Pueribacillus theae: one gene and its partner. Each later gene encodes a partner of the first gene's protein in a complex. Links are inferred from orthologs where the notes say so. Each region holds a gene or a part of one and is shown in the gene's direction. Other genes may lie near its edges.

Evidence for each region.
Region 2: the proteins of nusB (region 1) and rpsJ are in contact, whole or in part, in a solved structure (PDB 3D3B), measured with the Escherichia coli proteins. The link is inferred for Pueribacillus theae from one-to-one orthologs.

Annotation. Positions count from the first base shown.
Region 1 is NZ_QCZG01000002.1:86,520-95,714, reverse strand. What follows is about bases 2,748-5,499. They hold nusB (transcription antitermination factor NusB), read left to right. Parts: upstream 2,748-3,804; coding sequence 3,805-4,194; downstream 4,195-5,499. Other genes in these bases: xseA (exodeoxyribonuclease VII large subunit), read left to right, coding at 5,060-5,499; folD (bifunctional methylenetetrahydrofolate dehydrogenase/methenyltetrahydrofolate cyclohydrolase FolD), read left to right, coding at 4,191-5,054; DCC39_RS01830 (Asp23/Gls24 family envelope stress response protein), read left to right, coding at 3,322-3,726; accC (acetyl-CoA carboxylase biotin carboxylase subunit), read left to right, coding at 2,748-3,308. In the rest of the region: spoIIIAF (stage III sporulation protein AF), read left to right, coding at 1-33; spoIIIAG (stage III sporulation protein AG), read left to right, coding at 30-680; DCC39_RS01845 (SpoIIIAH-like family protein), read left to right, coding at 683-1,264; accB (acetyl-CoA carboxylase biotin carboxyl carrier protein), read left to right, coding at 1,416-1,937; more of accC, read left to right, coding at 1,950-2,747; more of xseA, read left to right, coding at 5,500-6,412; DCC39_RS01810 (exodeoxyribonuclease VII small subunit), read left to right, coding at 6,402-6,647; DCC39_RS01805 (polyprenyl synthetase family protein), read left to right, coding at 6,644-7,546; DCC39_RS01800 (hypothetical protein), read left to right, coding at 8,218-8,814; dxs (1-deoxy-D-xylulose-5-phosphate synthase), read left to right, coding at 8,830-9,195. UniProt on the Escherichia coli protein: Part of the processive rRNA transcription and antitermination complex (rrnTAC). The complex forms an RNA-chaperone ring around the RNA exit tunnel of RNA polymerase (RNAP).
Region 2 is NZ_QCZG01000004.1:85,484-94,811, reverse strand. What follows is about bases 2,619-5,503. They hold rpsJ (30S ribosomal protein S10), read left to right. Parts: upstream 2,619-3,849; coding sequence 3,850-4,158; downstream 4,159-5,503. Other genes in these bases: rplW (50S ribosomal protein L23), read left to right, coding at 5,466-5,503; rplD (50S ribosomal protein L4), read left to right, coding at 4,843-5,466; rplC (50S ribosomal protein L3), read left to right, coding at 4,187-4,825; tuf (elongation factor Tu), read left to right, coding at 2,619-3,441. Also shown: fusA (elongation factor G), read left to right, coding at 53-2,131; more of tuf, read left to right, coding at 2,251-2,618; more of rplW, read left to right, coding at 5,504-5,753; rplB (50S ribosomal protein L2), read left to right, coding at 5,780-6,610; rpsS (30S ribosomal protein S19), read left to right, coding at 6,668-6,946; rplV (50S ribosomal protein L22), read left to right, coding at 6,967-7,308; rpsC (30S ribosomal protein S3), read left to right, coding at 7,312-7,971; rplP (50S ribosomal protein L16), read left to right, coding at 7,974-8,408; rpmC (50S ribosomal protein L29), read left to right, coding at 8,398-8,601; rpsQ (30S ribosomal protein S17), read left to right, coding at 8,623-8,886; rplN (50S ribosomal protein L14), read left to right, coding at 8,919-9,287. UniProt on the Escherichia coli protein: Involved in the binding of tRNA to the ribosomes. Part of the processive rRNA transcription and antitermination complex (rrnTAC). The complex forms an RNA-chaperone ring around the RNA exit tunnel of RNA polymerase (RNAP).

The DNA of each region.
Region 1 (9,195 bases):
GAAATGGCAGGAAGGGAAAGGGAAAAGTTGTGAAAAAGGAAGAATTGAAAAAAGCATTTCAAAAACTCATTGAACCAAAAGGAGAGAAAAGCAAAAAGCCATTTAACATATACTTCTATTTGCTCCTTGGGTTAGGTGTTGCCATTATGCTTTTAAGCAATATGACTTCGACTTTCCAAACAAAAAATGAACCAGAAATGAGCAATACAAATGCTGAAGAATCCGAGGAAAAAGATGCGTTTGCCAACCGCTCTTCCAACCCTTCCACAATTGTTGAATATGAAGAATATTATGAAAGGCAGGTCCGGGACATTTTATCAGATGTTATTGGAGTCTCGAACGTCTCTGTAAAAGTAAACATCGCTTCAACAGAAAAGAAACTCTACGAAAAAAACAGAAGAAACGAAAAGCAAGTAACAGAAGAAAGCGATCGTGAAGGAGGCACGAGAACGATAGAAAACAATTCAATGGATGAAGAAACGATTATCGTAAGAGACGGCGATAAAGATAAGCCAGTTATTATCGGAAGTGAAAAGCCGAAAGTAACCGGAGTCATCGTTGTTGCGCAAGGTGCCGAAAGCATGCAAGTAAAGCAGCAGATTATTGAAGCTGTCACACGATTTCTCCACGTCCCAAGTTATCAAGTTTCGGTTTTGCCGAAAAAAATAAAGGAGGAGTAACATTGGTATTGAAAAAACAAACAGCATGGCTTTTAACGATGTTAAGTTTAATTATTGTATTATCTGTCTACTATATCGTTTCGCCTGGTGAATCGCCTACAAATGTGGCGTACGTTGAAGATGAAGAGAAACAAACAAACAACGAAGCGAAAGATGCCAAAGAAGAACTTGAAACCTCAAACAAAGAAGCTGCTGAAGATCAAGCGGAAGTAACAACCATTTCAAGCGATGAAACATTTGCAGCGCTAAGAATTAAAATTAACGAAGCAAGAGAAAAGCAGCTGGCAGAGTATCAGGAAGTCGTTGCCTCAGGAGAAATTTCAGCAGAGATGAAAAGTGAAGCATTCAATAAAATGGAAAAATTAAACGACCAATCACAACAAATCACCGTATTGGAAACATTGTTAATGAATCAGCTAGGCTACGACGATGTGATTGTGAATCCAATCGATGGGGAAAATTTTAATATTATTGTTAAAGCAGACGAGGTATCAAAGAAAGAAGCGAATGATATTATGCGCAAAACGGTTGAACAGCTTGGAGAAGGCAATGTAAGCAATGTGACAGTTGAATATGCAAAGTGATGATCGATTAGAAGAGCCGAAGGTGGATTGCCATCGGCTCTTTTCGCTCGACAAATTTTTTTTAAGTAAACTATACTGTAATTAAGCGGTATGCTATAATTATTCAAGAATTTTTAAATTTTTTGTTTTTAATATGGAAGGAGTAAAGCAAATGTTTAAAGTACAAGAACTACGTGAACTCATTCGATTGGTCGATCAGTCATCAATCAATGAATTTACTTACGAAAACGAAGGAACGACAATCACATTGAAAAAAAATGCAGGAGCGGCAATTGTTCCTGAAGTTCAGCAAGCAGTAGAAAAAGTGGTACAAGCTCCTGCTGCGGAAGCGCTTCAACCGAAGGTTGAACAAAATACACAACCGGCGCCTGCGCCAAGCCCTGCAGCCGAAAAAGCAGAATCACAAGCTGAAAAAACGCAAGATCAAAGCAATTTACATAAAATCGAATCGCCAATGGTGGGAACTTTCTATGCGGCTTCCTCCCCTGATAAGCCTCCTTATGTAAAAGCCGGCGACAAAGTTGAAGAAGATACGATCGTTTGCATCGTCGAAGCCATGAAACTATTTAATGAAATTGAAGCAGAAGTAAAGGGCGAAATTGTTGAAGTTTTAGCTGAAAACGGCCAACTTGTTGAGTATGGACAACCACTATTTCTCGTTAAACCGGAATAAGGGGCGGCGAATATGAATATAAAAAAAGTTTTAATCGCAAACAGAGGAGAAATTGCTGTACGGATTATCCGTGCATGTAAAGAACTTGATATCGAGACTGTTGCCGTTTACTCAGAGGCTGATAAAGACGCCCTTCACGTTCGATTAGCAGACGAAGCATACTGCATTGGACCTACAGCAGCGAAAGACAGCTACTTAAACTTTACGAATATTATGAGCATCGCCACTCTAACTGGTGTTGACGCCATCCACCCGGGCTACGGTTTTTTAGCCGAAAATGCTGACTTCGCCGAAATATGCAAAGAATGCAACATTACGTTTATCGGCCCAAGCCCTGAAGCTATTACAAAAATGGGTACGAAAGATATTGCCCGCTCAACAATGAAAAAGGCAGGGGTACCGATTGTTCCGGGGTCGGAAGGCATCATCGGGAGCGTGGACGAAGGGCTTGAGATCGCGTCTAAAATTGGTTATCCTGTTATTATTAAAGCAACGGCTGGCGGGGGCGGAAAAGGTATCCGTATCGCACGTGACGAGAAAGAATTAGCCAACGGCATTAATATTACACAACAAGAAGCGGCAACTGCTTTTGGCAATCCAGGGGTCTACATCGAAAAATTTATTGAAGATTTCCGCCATGTTGAAATTCAAGTGCTTGCCGACAACTATGGAAATGTGATTCACTTAGGTGAACGTGACTGTTCCATTCAACGCCGCCTTCAAAAATTGGTTGAAGAAACGCCGTCGCCTGCAATTGATGAAAAGAAACGGCAAGAGATGGGAGAGGCCGCTGTTAAAGCAGCTGCAGCCGTTAATTACTCCGGTGCGGGGACAATTGAATTTATTTATGCTGCTGACGGAAATTTCTATTTTATGGAAATGAACACCCGCATCCAAGTTGAACATCCTGTAACAGAAATGGTTACCGGAGTCGATCTTATCAAGCAGCAGATTTATGTTGCGGCGGGTGAAAAATTATCGATCAAGCAGGATGATGTCACATTTAACGGCTGGTCGATGGAGTGCCGTATTAATGCGGAAGATCCGAACAAAAAATTCATGCCTTCACCTGGCAAAGTGGAGATGTATTTACCGCCGGGAGGATTGGGTGTAAGAGTCGATTCGGCTGTTTATCCCGGTTACGTCATTTCGCCATTTTATGATTCAATGGTTGCGAAACTTATTACTTACGGCGCGACGAGAGAAGAAGCAATCTCTCGGATGAAGCGTGCACTTGATGAATTTGTGATCGACGGAGTAAAAACGACGATTCCTTTTCACTTAAAACTTTTAAATCACGAAAAATTTGTTGAAGGTGATTTTAATACGAAGTTTCTTGAGCTGTATGATTTAAGTGATAAAGAAAACTAAGGGGTGAAAAAACTTGGTTGAAAGCCAAAGCTTTGAGATGAACAGTCAGACAGATGAACTTGGTAAGGTTGAGATTTCGCCTGAAGTTATTGAAGTAATCGCTGCGATTGCGGCATCAGATGTCGAAGGGGTTTCTTCAATGCGGGGAAACTTCGCAACCGGTGTTGCGGAAAAACTCGGCCGAAAATCGCACCGAAAAGGCGTCAAAGTTGATCTTACCGATCAGGGCATCATTCTCGATGTTTTTGTTGTGATTGAATATGGTTTTTCCATCCCATCTGTCGGTCAGGAAATTCAAACGAGCATCCGCCAGGAATTGCAAAACATGACAGCACTTGATGTAAAAGAAATTAACATCCATGTAGTAGGTATCCATTTTGAACAAAAAGATAACCTTATAAGTGATACTGAATATTAATGATAAAAATCAAAGGGGATCCCCTTTGATTTTTATCATTAATTGATTACTAAGTGGATGTTAAAAGGAGATAAAATATTGAAGAGAAGACAAGCCCGTGAAAAAGCAGTACAAGCTCTTTTTCAAATGCATTTGAATGAGACCGATATTAATGAAACAATGGATTATGTGTTGAATGACGAAGAAACCGATCCTTTTTTTGAACGGCTCGTTGAAGGAACAATCGCAAATCTAGATTCAATTGACAGTACGATCAAAAAACATTTAGAAAACTGGCGTTTTGACCGGATTGCAAATGTTGATCGCGCGATTTTACGTCTAGCTGTCTATGAATTGAAGTATGAGGAAGATATTCCTTCAAATGTTACGTTGAATGAAGCGGTCGAACTTGCCAAAACATTTGGCAGTGAGGAGTCCAAACGTTTTATCAATGGTGTTTTATCAAAAATTTTAGGGGGAGAACAATGACTGCACAATTGATTAGCGGAAAAGAACTGTCACAGAGAAAAAAAGAAGAGATGAAAAAAGCAGTTGAGGCATTAAAAGAAAAAGATGTCACGCCTGGTTTGGCAGTTATTATTGTTGGAACCGACCCGGCATCCCAAACCTATGTTAGAGGAAAACAAAAGGCCTGCCAGGAAGTCGGCATCCATTCGCTTCTCATTGAAATGCCTGAAGAAACATCAGAAGAAGAACTGCTTGCTAAAATCAGGGAACTTAATGCAGACGATACGATCGATGGGATCCTTGTTCAGCTTCCACTCCCAGCTCAAATCAATGAGCAGGCTGTTATCGACACCATATCACCTGAAAAAGATGTTGATGGCTTCCACCCGATTAGTATCGGACGTATGATGACAGGGCAAGAAACCTTTTTGCCATGCACACCACACGGGATTTTAGAAATGGTCAAGTCAGAACAAATTGAGATTGAAGGCAAGCATGTTGTTGTCGTTGGACGCAGCAATATTGTAGGAAAGCCTGTCGGGCAATTATTTTTAAACGAAAATGCGACCGTAACGTATTGCCACTCCCGTACAAGAAACCTAAAAGAAATCACAACACAAGCAGATATATTGATTGCGGCCGTCGGAAAAGCCCATCTCATTAACGGGGAGCATATTAAAGACGGTGCAACGGTAATCGACGTCGGCATTCATCGTTTAGAAAATGGGAAATTAACAGGGGACGTCAACTTTGAAGAAGCAAAGGAAAAAGCCGCATACATTACACCAGTTCCCGGCGGGGTGGGGCCAATGACGATTACAATGCTATTACATAATACGATCCTTTCCGCAAAAAGGTTTCGCCTGAATAAAGGCGAGTGACGTATATGGAGCAAGATCGTTATCTATCGATAACCGCGCTTACCCGCTATATAAAAAGACAGTTTGATCGCGATACTGTCTTGAACGATGTATGGGTTAGAGGGGAATTGTCCAATGTTAAACTGCATTCCAGAGGACATATGTATTTTACTTTGAAAGATGAACGATCAAGAATACAATCTGTTATGTTTTCCAGCCATAACAGCAAATTGGCGTTTCGGCCGGAAAATGGGATGAAGGTGCTGGTACGCGGCGAAGTGACAGTTTATGAGCCATATGGCCAATACCAGCTATATGCGAAAGAAATGCAGCCTGATGGGATCGGAAACTTATTTCTCGCTTTTGAAGAATTAAAGAAAAAGCTGGAGCGTGAAGGAATTTTTTCGAGTGAAAGAAAAAAGCCGCTTCCTGTTTTTCCGGTTGAAATCGGTGTTGTCACCTCAAAGACAGGTGCTGCGGTACGCGATATTTTCACAACGATAAAACGGCGTTATCCATTGGCGAGAATTACGCTTTTTCCTGTCTATGTACAAGGCGAATTGGCTTCCGAATCGATTGCAAAAGCGATTAAACAGGCGAATGAACTTCGCATGCACGATGTTCTCATTGTAGGTAGAGGTGGAGGTTCGATTGAAGATTTATGGCCCTTCAATGAAGAGATTGTAGCCAGAAGTATTTTTCATTCAGAAATTCCAATTATATCAGCTGTCGGGCACGAAACCGATGTGACGATTGCGGACTTTGCTGCGGATGTAAGAGCCGCTACCCCGACCGCAGCCGCGGAATTAGCGGTGCCGCACGTTTTAGAATTAAATGAGCGTGTGAACGAGCGGAAAGCGAGGCTAATACGAGCGATTGCCGCAAGGCTAGATGCCGAAAGAGAGAAGCTGGCCCGCTTGCAAAAATCGTATGCCTTCCGTTATCCTGCTCAATTAATACGGCAAAAGAATCAAGAGCTGGACCGTTTAATTGAACGTTTAACAAGAGAGGCAAAACTGCAGCTTAATCAAAAATATGAACAATGGAGAAACATAAATAAATCCATTCATCGCCATCACCCGGAAAAATTAATTATCCAAGGGAAAGAGAGACGCAAACAATTAACGAAAAGATTAGCTCGGGAAATGCAGCAATTGACCAATCGAAAAAAAATGCTTTATCAGCAAAGCATTTCAAAACTGGATGCGTTGAGCCCTTTGAAAGTGATGGATAGAGGGTACAGCCTTGTAACAAAGGATGACGTTGTTGTGAAGTCTGTATACGATGTGAATCCAGGTGACATGATCCAGGTCAATGTAAAAGATGGGTTGCTCGATTGCCATGTCTGGGGATTGGAGGAATCAAAAAATGAGCCATGATTTAGATACCGAAAAACAGCCATCATTTGAAGAAGAAATGGAAGAGCTTGAAACGATCGTTGAGCAGCTTGAAAATGGGGATGTTGCATTGGAAGAGGCCATTCATTTATTCCAAAAAGGTATGAAACTATCGAAAAGCTGCCATGATAAATTAAAAGCAGTAGAGGAAAAAATTGATCAAATGATCGACGAAGAAGGAGAAATTATGCCTTTTACAATTCAGGAGGAAGAATGACATTAACGAACTCACATATCATTCCTTATTTAAAACAGGCAAAAGCAAAGATTGATGAACAGCTTCGTATAGAAATTTCTAAATTAAACGGGCCGAAAGTGTTAATTGATGCGATGAATTACTCCCTTGAAGCGGGAGGAAAACGCTTAAGGCCGATCATGCTTCTCGCAACACTTGAAGCGTTTGGACAAAATAGTGAAAAAGGCATTCCGCTTGCCTGCGCGGTTGAAATGCTTCACACGTATTCGTTAATCCATGATGACTTGCCGGCTATGGATAATGACGATCTCCGAAGAGGAAAACCGACGAATCATAAGGTTTTCGGCGAAGCAAACGCGATTCTTGCAGGGGACGCTCTTTTGACATACAGCTTTGAAATGATCGCATCGCTTGACGATCCTGAAATTACAAGCCAGATGAAAGTAGAATTAATTAAACAATTGGCCCAAGCGGCAGGCGCGGAAGGAATGGTTGGCGGGCAGACAGAAGACTTGATTGCGGAGAATAACCCCAACCTGACAGTGGAAGAACTGGAACATATACACGTTAATAAAACAGGGAAATTATTTATCTATTCAGTGCTGGCCGGTGCAATTTTGGCCAGGGCAAATGAAGAGCAAATGAACCATTTGGAGCAGTTTGCATACCATCTTGGTATTGCTTTCCAAATACGGGATGACATTCTTGACATTGAAGGAGACGTCGAAAAAATCGGCAAGCCTGTCGGGAGTGATTTTGAAAATGAAAAAAGCACCTATCCAAGTCTTTTAACAGTTGATGGAGCAAAGAAAAAACTGAACGAGCATGTCGATAAAGCGATTAAATTTTTATATAAAGCGAATGTGAAGCATGAACAGCTCGAAACAATTTCAATGTATATCATTCATCGTGACAATTAATTGGTAATCGTGGTATAATATTATTACTTTATGGGGTGGTGCAGTATTCTAGTCAGCCTCCCATTTCTGAAGGCGGGCCTAAAAATCCGCTAAAGGGCACATCGATGAAGTTCCTTGTGGCGGCTTGAGGCGCCCAGCCTTGGGTCGATGCTGGGAGTTAAGGTTGCGGGGCGATCCACAAAGGCATGTGGGCGTTGACCCTGCTTCCGTGGAGGCCCATACTTGTAATATACGTCTTCGAAGCGTTTTATTACGGGATGGGGTATGAACCTGTTTTGTGGGGCAACCCGCTAACAGCGTAGCCTGCCTTGAGTGATGTTGAGGGGATTGCGGGTACCGATTTCCTAGAAACTGGACCGGTCGTTTCGGAAATTCGCTGTCGCATGAAATCAACATTGCAAAAGAGGCTAGGAAATGGTTCAGGGTTGTTGAGGAAAACTCCTAGACTGTTCGCATTTGACATTTAGAGGGGATTGCAGTACGGACTAAGTGGTAATCCAGTCCGGCGTTTGGCAACAGCGCTGATACCGCTTTAAAGGGAAACCGCCAAAGTGGCGACACTTCGGCAGCGGTATGGGAAAACCTACTGGACCTAAGCCGTAGTTTTTACCCTTTAAATGACTACTCCTTTTACATAATCATTCACTCGTTACTTACATAAAGGAGTAATTATGAAGCTTCCTTTTGACAAATCAATCAATTGGAGTGTAGCAATAGCCGTTATCACGTTCGTGTTAGCGGCTCTTTTTTCAATCATATCTACCGCCATGCTAAATGGAGTCTCTTGGGCTGCAGGCATGGTTATTGTTTTTTGTATCGTGTTAATCGGTATCATCTTTGATATTATTGGTGTAGCTGCAACTGCAGCAGCAGAAAAACCATTTCATGCGATGGCTTCGGAAAAAGTACACGGAGCGAAACAAGCGATTCTGATCTGCAGAAATGCTGATCGCGTTGCGAGCTTTTGCAATGACGTGATTGGAGATATATCGGGGATTGTAAGCGGAACCGCATCTGCCGTTGTCGTTATGCAGTTGGTGTTTCAATTTGGACAAGGAGACGGAACGATTTTCCATGCAATTGTCTCTGTCGTTTTTACAAGCATTGTAGCGGCGGCAACCGTCGGGGGAAAAGCGCTTGGCAAATCGTATGCGATTCTTCATTCAAAGAATGTTGTCTTTCAGGTTGGTCGACTGTTATATTTAATAGAAGAAAAATTAAAAATTAAAATTTCCCCTTTCTTCGTAAAAAGGCAGAAATTGAAATGAAAGAGAGGAATATCAATGGATCTTAGAACGATTAAAGATCCCTCGTTCATAAAACATTATTCGCAGGCGGAATTGGCGGCATTAGCCGAAGATATCCGTTCATTTCTCATAAAAAAATTATCGGTAACAGGCGGCCATCTTGGGCCAAATTTAGGGGTGGTTGAGTTAACGCTCATCCTTCATAAAATGTTCGATAGCCCAAAAGATAAAATTATTTGGGATGTTGGACATCAATCATACGTTCATAAAATTTTAACAGGAAGAGCAGATCAGTTTGAGACGTTAAGACAGTATAAGGGTTTGTCGGGGTTTCCGAAGAGAAACGAGAGCGAACATGATGTTTGGGAAACAGGGCATAGTTCTACTTCACTTTCAGCCGCA
Region 2 (9,328 bases), on another replicon or contig:
CTCAATATACTAAACAACTTACTTATCTCACATGAGAAAGGAGAAAAAAAGTATGTCTAGAGAATTCTCCTTAAATAATACACGAAATATCGGAATCATGGCTCACATTGATGCCGGTAAAACAACGACAACAGAACGTATTCTGTTCTACACTGGCCGTATTCACAAAATTGGTGAAACCCATGAGGGTGCCGCCCAAATGGACTGGATGGAGCAGGAGCAGGAACGCGGTATTACCATCACTTCTGCAGCGACAACCGCCCAATGGAAAGGCCACCGCATCAACATTATTGATACGCCTGGACACGTAGACTTTACGGTGGAAGTTGAACGTTCTCTTCGTGTATTGGATGGAGCAGTAGCCGTACTTGATGCCCAATCAGGTGTTGAGCCTCAAACAGAAACAGTTTGGCGGCAAGCGACTACTTATGGTGTACCGAGAATTGTTTTTGTTAACAAAATGGATAAAATCGGTGCAGATTTCTTAAATGCTGTACAAACGCTTCATGATCGTCTTGAAGCAAATGCCCATCCGATTCAGCTTCCAATCGGAGCTGAAGATCAATTTGAAGGCATGATTGATCTTATTGAGATGAAAGCTTACTTTTATGAAGATGATCTTGGAACCCGTACAGATGCACGCGAAATTCCTGATGATATGAAGGAATTAGCTGAAGAACACCGCGGAAAGCTCATTGAAGCGGTAGCTGAATTAGACGAAGATTTAATGATGAAATATCTTGAAGGCGAAGAAATTACGAATGAAGAACTTAAAGCAGCGATTCGCCAAGCGACCCTGAATGTTGAATTTTATCCAGTATTATGCGGCTCAGCGTTTAAAAATAAAGGGATTCAGCTTGTACTCGATGCTGTTCTCGACTATTTGCCAGCTCCAACGGACATTCCAGCTATCAAAGGAACTGTGCCTAATACTGAGGAAGAAGTAGAGAGAGAGTCAAGTGATGACGCACCTTTCTCCGCTTTAGCGTTTAAAGTAATGACCGATCCATTCGTTGGTAAGCTAACATTCTTCCGTGTCTATTCCGGAACGGTAAATTCAGGATCGTATGTCTTGAACTCAACAAAAGGAAAACGTGAACGAATAGGCCGCATTTTACAAATGCACGCAAATTCCCGCGAGGAAATTTCTACCGTTTACGCAGGGGATATTGCTGCTGGGGTTGGCTTAAAAGATACGGGAACCGGTGACACGCTTTGTGATGACAAACACCCTGTCATCCTTGAATCAATGGAATTCCCTGAGCCAGTTATCTCTGTCGCAATCGAACCAAAAACGAAAAACGACCAAGATAAAATGGGGATTGCTCTTGCAAAACTTGCTGAAGAAGATCCAACGTTCAAAACGGAAACAAATGAGGAAACGGGACAAACGGTTATCTCTGGAATGGGTGAGCTTCATCTCGATGTTATCGTTGACCGATTAAAACGCGAGTTTAAAGTTGAAGCAAACGTCGGAGCTCCTCAAGTTGCCTATCGTGAAACCATTCGTAAAGCCGGGCAATGTGAAGGTAAATTCATTCGCCAATCTGGCGGGCGTGGCCAATACGGACACGTATGGATTGAATTTGAACCGCTTGAAGAAGGCGCAGGGTTTGAATTTGAGAACGCCATTGTCGGTGGGGTTGTTCCCCGGGAATATGTGCCGGCTGTTGAAGCGGGCCTCAAAGATGCGCTTGAGAATGGCCTATTGGCAGGCTACCCAGTGATTGACATTAAGGCGAAGCTTTATGATGGCTCTTACCACGACGTTGACTCAAGTGAAATGGCGTTTAAGATTGCCGCCTCAATGGCGCTCCGGAAAGCAAAAGAAATTTGTAATCCAGTCCTTCTTGAGCCAATCGTAAAAGTTGAAGTCGTTGTGCCTGAAGAGTACATGGGTGACATTATGGGCGACATCACAAGCCGGAGAGGACGAGTCGAAGGCATGACTGCCCGGGGGAACGCACAGGTGATCAATGCATTCGTGCCGCTCTCGGAAATGTTTGGCTATGCAACATCGCTTCGTTCTAATACACAAGGCCGTGGAGTATACTCTATGCACTTTGACCATTATGAAGAAGTTCCGAAATCGATTGCTGAAGACATTATTAAAAAAGCGACAGGTGAATGATCAACTTGTCACTATTGTTTAAAGTTTCCATTTGCTATAATCGAGGATAGACGCCTGTCGTCTATTCGATTAACTTACTTAAAAAATTATTTTTCTTAATTAAGGAGGAAAAAATAGAAATGGCTAAAGAAAAATTTGACCGTTCTAAACCACACGTAAACATTGGTACGATTGGACACGTTGACCATGGTAAAACAACGTTGACTGCTGCGATCACAACTGTTCTTCACAGCAAATACGGCAGTGGTACAGCAATGGCTTACGATCAAATCGACGGTGCACCTGAAGAACGTGAGCGCGGAATTACAATCGCGACTTCCCACGTTGAATACGAAACTGAAAACCGCCACTATGCTCACGTGGACTGCCCAGGACACGCTGACTATGTAAAAAACATGATCACAGGTGCAGCGCAAATGGATGGAGCCATCCTTGTTGTATCTGCAGCTGACGGCCCAATGCCTCAAACTCGTGAACACATTCTGCTTTCTCGTAATGTAGGTGTTCCTTATATTGTCGTTTTCTTGAACAAATGTGATATGGTAGACGACGAAGAGCTGCTAGAACTCGTTGAAATGGAAGTTCGTGATCTTTTAAGCGAATACGAATTCCCTGGTGATGACGTACCAGTCATTAAAGGTTCCGCTTTAAAAGCGCTTGAAGGCGAAGGTGACTGGCCTGAAAGAATCTTTGAATTAATGGATGCAGTTGACGAGTATATTCCAACTCCTGAGCGTGACGTAGATAAACCGTTCATGATGCCTGTTGAGGACGTGTTCTCAATTACTGGACGTGGTACAGTTGCGACTGGCCGTGTGGAACGCGGACAAGTAAAAGTTGGAGATGAAGTTGAAATTCTTGGTTTGGTTGAAGAACCTAAGAAAACAACAGTTACAGGTGTTGAGATGTTCCGTAAACTTCTCGACTACGCTGAAGCTGGGGACAACATTGGTGCTCTTCTTCGTGGTGTTTCCCGTGAAGAAGTTCAACGTGGCCAAGTGTTAATTAAGCCTGGTACAGTGAAGGCTCATACTAAATTTAAAGCTGAAGTTTACGTTCTTTCGAAAGAAGAAGGCGGAAGACATACACCTTTCTTTTCAAACTACCGCCCCCAATTTTACTTCCGTACGACTGACGTAACTGGAACAATTTCACTTCCAGAAGGCGTTGAAATGGTAATGCCTGGCGATAACGTTGAAATGACTGTAGAATTAATTGCTCCAATCGCAATTGAAGACGGAACAAGATTCTCTGTCCGTGAAGGTGGACGTACTGTCGGTTCTGGAGTAGTAACAGAAGTTATCGAATAAGAAGTTAAATCTATGAGCTCTCTTTATATGGGGGGCTCAGTTTTTTTTTTTTTGCGCATTTCTCACAAACACTTAAAAAATCTTGCAATCAACTGTTGGAGTCTCTATAATAGGTAAAGTGTGGCCAAAAACAAGAAAAACGTTGGCGCCACTTGCATTCGCCGCATTATTTCTATATAATGTTGAATGTTAGTCATTGATTGCAGCGATGAAGTGAAAGGTTGCTGACACACCCGGCCCCTTTGCCATGGCCCGTGTGCAGGAAATTTTCGCGGAGAACTGTCTATTATGCGCTGATGGAAAAGCCGCAAAAGCTAGTGAACGTTAAGCTGTACTCATCAATAACTAACTTCTGTAAGGCTTTTTGAACAAGCGCTAAAAAAAATGGGCGATGAAGGAGGGAAAATAATGGCAAAGCAAAAAATTCGCATTCGGTTAAAAGCGTACGACCACAGAATTTTGGATCAATCAGCTGAAAAAATTGTTGAAACTGCGAAACGTTCAGGTGCGAAGGTTTCGGGTCCAATCCCGTTGCCAACTGAAAAATCGGTTTATACAATTTTGCGCGCAGTACACAAATACAAAGATTCACGTGAACAATTTGAAATGCGTACTCATAAACGTTTGATTGACATTATCGAACCAACACCACAAACGGTTGATTCGCTTATGCGTTTAGACTTGCCTTCTGGCGTTGATATCGAGATCAAATTGTAAGGACGGAACATTAGGAGGTGGAAAAACAATGAGTAAAGGAATCTTAGGAAGAAAAATTGGCATGACGCAAGTTTTTAAGGAAAACGGCGACGTTGTTCCTGTAACAGTGATTGAAGCATTGCCAAACGTTGTCCTTCAAAAGAAGACAGCCGAAACGGACGGCTATGAAGCAATTCAAATCGGTGTCGAAGACAAAAAAGAACAACGTGCGTCAAAACCAGAAAAAGGCCATGCTGCTAAAGCAAATACAGCACCTAAGCGCTTCGTAAAAGAAATTCGTGGGGTAGACACTTCCGAATATGAAGTTGGCCAAGAAGTGAAAGTAGATATTTTTAGCGAAGGTGAACAAGTAGACGTAACTGGAACTTCCAAAGGGAAAGGTTTCCAAGGTGTGATTAAACGGCACAACCAATCACGCGGACCAATGAGCCATGGTTCACGCTATCATAGAGGCCCGGGCTCAATGGGAGCAGTTGATCCGGCCCGTGTTTTTAAAGGAAAAGCACTGCCAGGACGAATGGGCGGTGAAAGGACGACGTTGCAAAACTTAGAAATCGTCAAAGTGGATGCTGAACGCAACTTACTTTTAATCAAAGGCAACGTGCCAGGCCCTAAAAAAAGCTATGTGACAATTCAAGCTGCACTTAAAGCAGCAAAAGCCAAGTAAGAAAGGAGGATTATCCGATGCCTAAAGTAGAACTTTTAAATCAAGAGGGCTCAAAAGTAGGTGATCTCGAGCTTTCTGATCACATTTTTGGAATTGAGCCAAACAATCATGTTCTTTTTGATGTCATCGTTATGCAGCAGGCAGCACAACGACAAGGTACGCATGCAACGAAGAACCGCTCTGCTGTTCGAGGAGGAGGCCGCAAGCCTTGGCGGCAAAAAGGAACTGGCCGTGCACGCCAAGGTTCCATTCGCTCGCCGCAATGGGTAGGTGGAGGCGTTGTATTTGGTCCAACACCGAGAAGCTACAGCTACAAAATTCCTAAAAAGGTTCGTAGATTAGCGTTGAAATCAGCTTTCTCAACAAAAGTGAAAGAAGAAAACTTTATCGTTGTTGATCAGCTTTCTATGGAAGCGCCAAAAACAAAAGATTTGGCAGCGATTCTATCGAACTTAAAAGCTAACGAAAAGGCGTTAATCGTGACAAATGATCACAACGAAACCGTTGAATTATCTGCACGCAATATTCCTGGAGTGAGTGTAACAACAGCAGCGGATGTAAGAGTGCTTGACATCGTCAACCATGACAAACTCATTATGACGAAGGACGCAGCTGAAAAGGTAGAGGAGGTGCTAGCGTAATGGACGCACGTGATGTTATTAAGCGCCCCGTTATTACAGAACGTTCCACTGAAACCTTGGGCGACAAAAAATATACATTTGAAGTTGACCCGCGCGCAAACAAAACGGAAATCAAAAGCGCCATTGAAACGATTTTTGGTGTGAAAGTTCAAAAGGTAAACACAATGAATTACAAAGGGAAATTTAGACGCTTTGGACGCCACTCGGGATATAAGCCAAACCGCAAAAAAGCGATTGTACAATTGACACCTGAAAGCAAAGAGCTAGACTTCTTTGAAGGTGTTTAATAGAACGACGTGAAGGAGGGAAAAAAATGGCGATCAAAAAATATAAACCAACAACAAATGCACGCCGCGGAATGACTGGTTCAGACTTCAGTGAAATTACAACAGACAAACCTGAAAAGTCACTTCTAGCACCATTAAATAGAAAATCTGGCCGAAACAATCAAGGCCGTATTACAGTGCGCCATCAAGGTGGCGGCCATAAGAAGAAATACCGCATTATCGATTTCAAACGAAACAAAGATGGAATACCAGGGCGCGTTGCTACGATCGAATATGATCCAAACCGCACTGCAAACATCGCACTTATTCATTATGCTGATGGAGAAAAACGTTACATCCTTGCTCCAAAAGGATTGCAGGTTGGAATGGAGATTATGTCAGGCCCTGAAGCAGACATCAAACTTGGCAACGCATTGCCACTCCAAAATATTCCTGTCGGCCAAACCATCCACAACATTGAGTTAAAACCTGGCCGAGGCGGCCAATTAGTCCGTTCTGCAGGTGCAGAGGCCCAGCTTCTCGGAAAAGAAGGAAAATACGTGCTTGTAAGACTTTCTTCCGGTGAAACGAGAATGGTATTAGCCACTTGCCGCGCAACAATTGGCCAAGTTGGCAACGTTGAACATGAGCTTATTAATGTCGGGAAAGCAGGACGTTCCCGCTGGCTTGGAAAACGCCCGACAGTTCGTGGTTCTGTTATGAACCCTGTTGATCACCCGCATGGTGGCGGTGAAGGAAGAGCGCCAATCGGACGCAAATCTCCTGTTAGCCCATGGGGTAAACCAACACTTGGCTACAAAACACGTAAGAAAAACAAACCATCTGATCAATACATTGTGCGCCGCCGTAAAAAATAAAAGGGTTGACCTACGGTTCAAAGGGACCGTAGCGCAATCGCGAAGGGAGGAACAAATGTGGGTCGCAGTTTGAAAAAAGGACCATTCGTAGACGATCATTTAATGAAAAAAGTTGAAGCTCTTAATGAAAAGAACGAGAAAAAAGTGATCAAAACTTGGTCACGCCGTTCAACGATTTTTCCTGAATTCATCGGACATACACTCGCTGTATATGACGGGAGAAAACATGTACCTATTTACATTTCCGAGGACATGGTTGGCCACAAATTAGGCGAATTTGCACCAACTCGTACGTACAGAGGCCATGCTGCCGATGACAAAAAAACAAGACGTTAAGTTGAGAGGAGGTTTCATCAATGCAAGCGAAAGCGACTGCAAAACAAGTACGCATTGCTCCTCGCAAAGCCCGCCTCGTAATCGATTTAATTCGCGGGAAAGAGGTCGGTGAAGCAATTGCGATTTTACGACACACACCGAAAGCGGCTTCTCCAATCGTAGAGAAACTATTGAATTCAGCGATTGCAAATGCTGAGCATAACTATGAAATGGAAGCAAACAACCTTTATATAAGCGAAGCTTACGTTGACGAAGGCGTTACGCTAAAACGTTTCCGTCCAAGGGCACAAGGCCGCGCAAGCCGTATCAATAAAAGAACGAGCCACATTACGGTCGTAGTTTCAGAAAAGAAGGAGGGATAATGCGTGGGTCAAAAAGTTAACCCAGTAGGGCTCAGAATTGGTGTCATCCGTGACTGGGATTCAAAATGGTATGCGGATAAAGATTATGCAAAGCTTCTTCATGAAGACATCAAAATTCGTGAATACATTGAAAAGCGCTTAAAAGATGCAGCAGTTGCGGGCATCGAAATTGAACGGGCTGCAAACCGTGTAAATATTACGATTAAAACGGCAAAGCCTGGCATGGTCATCGGTAAAGGTGGTTCTGAAGTCGAATCACTTCGAAAAGCTTTAAACGAACTGACAGGCAAAAAGGTTCACGTGAACATTTTTGAAGTCAAAACGCCTGATATCAATGCGAAACTAGTCGCTGAAAATATCGCGACTCAATTGGAAAACCGTGTTGCATTTCGCCGTGCAATGAAACAAGCAATCCAACGTGCAGTACGTGCGGGAGCAAAAGGAATCAAAACAGAAGTTTCCGGCCGTTTAAACGGAGCAGATATCGCTCGCTCGGAATCGTATAGCGAAGGAACAGTGCCACTTCACACATTGCGTGCAGATATTGACTATGGCACGGCTGAAGCGGATACGACTTACGGTAAACTAGGAGTGAAAATCTGGATTTATCGTGGCGAAGTCCTTCCGACAAAGGATGCGAAACAAGAGGAAGGAGGAAAATAATTATGTTAATGCCAAAACGTGTAAAACACCGTAAAGAGCATCGCGGAAAAATGAAAGGCAATGCAAAAGGTGGGACAGAAATAAGTTTTGGAGAATACGGATTGCAGGCAACAGAATCAGCCTGGATTACAAACCGCCAAATTGAAGCAGCAAGGATTGCCATGACACGTTACATGAAACGTGGCGGTAAAGTATGGATCAAAATTTTCCCATCAAAACCATACACAGCGAAGCCTTTAGAAGTTCGGATGGGTTCAGGTAAAGGTGCGCCGGAAGGCTGGGTAGCGGTTGTAAAGCCAGGGAAAATCATGTTTGAAATTGCAGGTGTTTCCGAAGAAGTCGCTCGTGAAGCATTGCGTCTAGCCTCTCATAAACTTCCGATCAAAACGAAATTTGTAAAACGAGAAGAAATGGGTGGTGACTCAAATGAAAACTAAAGAAATTCGTGAATTGACGACTGCTGAAATTGAACAGCAAATTAAAACGTTGAAAGAAGAATTGTTTAACTTGCGTTTTCAACTAGCAACTGGTCAATTAGAGAATCCAGCCCGCATTCGTGACGTTCGCAAATCCATTGCGCGGACAAAAACCGTTTTACGTGAAAGAGAACTTGGCATCAATAACGGATAATCGTGAGAGGAGGTCAAAACAATGAGTGAACGCAATAACCGAAAAACCTACACTGGGCGCGTAACATCTGACAAAATGGATAAAACGATCACTGTTATCGTTGAAACGTACAAGAAAGATAAGCTTTACGGGAAACGCGTCAAGTATTCAAAAAAATATAAAGTCCATGACGAAAACAATAGTGCAAAAATCGGTGACGTAGTAAGAATCGCAGAAACTCGTCCCCTTTCGAAAGACAAACGTTTTCGTCTCGTAGAAATTGTTGAAGAATCAATCATCGTATAACAAGAAGCAAAGTCCGGAAGGAGGTTTATCAAGTGATTCAACAAGAAACTCGTCTAAAAGTCGCAGATAACTCCGGTGCACGTGAAGTGTTATGTATAAAAGTGCTCGGCGGTTCTGGGCGTAAAACTGCCAATATTGGAGATGTTATTGTCTGTACGGTAAAACAAGCAACACCCGGAGGCGTTGTCAAAAAAGGCGATGTTGTTCGGGCAGTCGTCGTTCGTTCAAAAAGCGGTGTGCGCAGAAACGATGGTTCATACATCCGCTTTGATGAAAATGCTGCAGTCATTATTCGTGATGACAAAAGCCCTCGCGGAACGCGTATCTTTGGTCCGGTTGCCCGTGAACTTCGCGACCATCAATATATGAAAATTATTTCATTGGCTCCAGAAGTACTTTAATCAATCGAACGAGGATGTAATGTTGCAATCTAAGGAGGTGC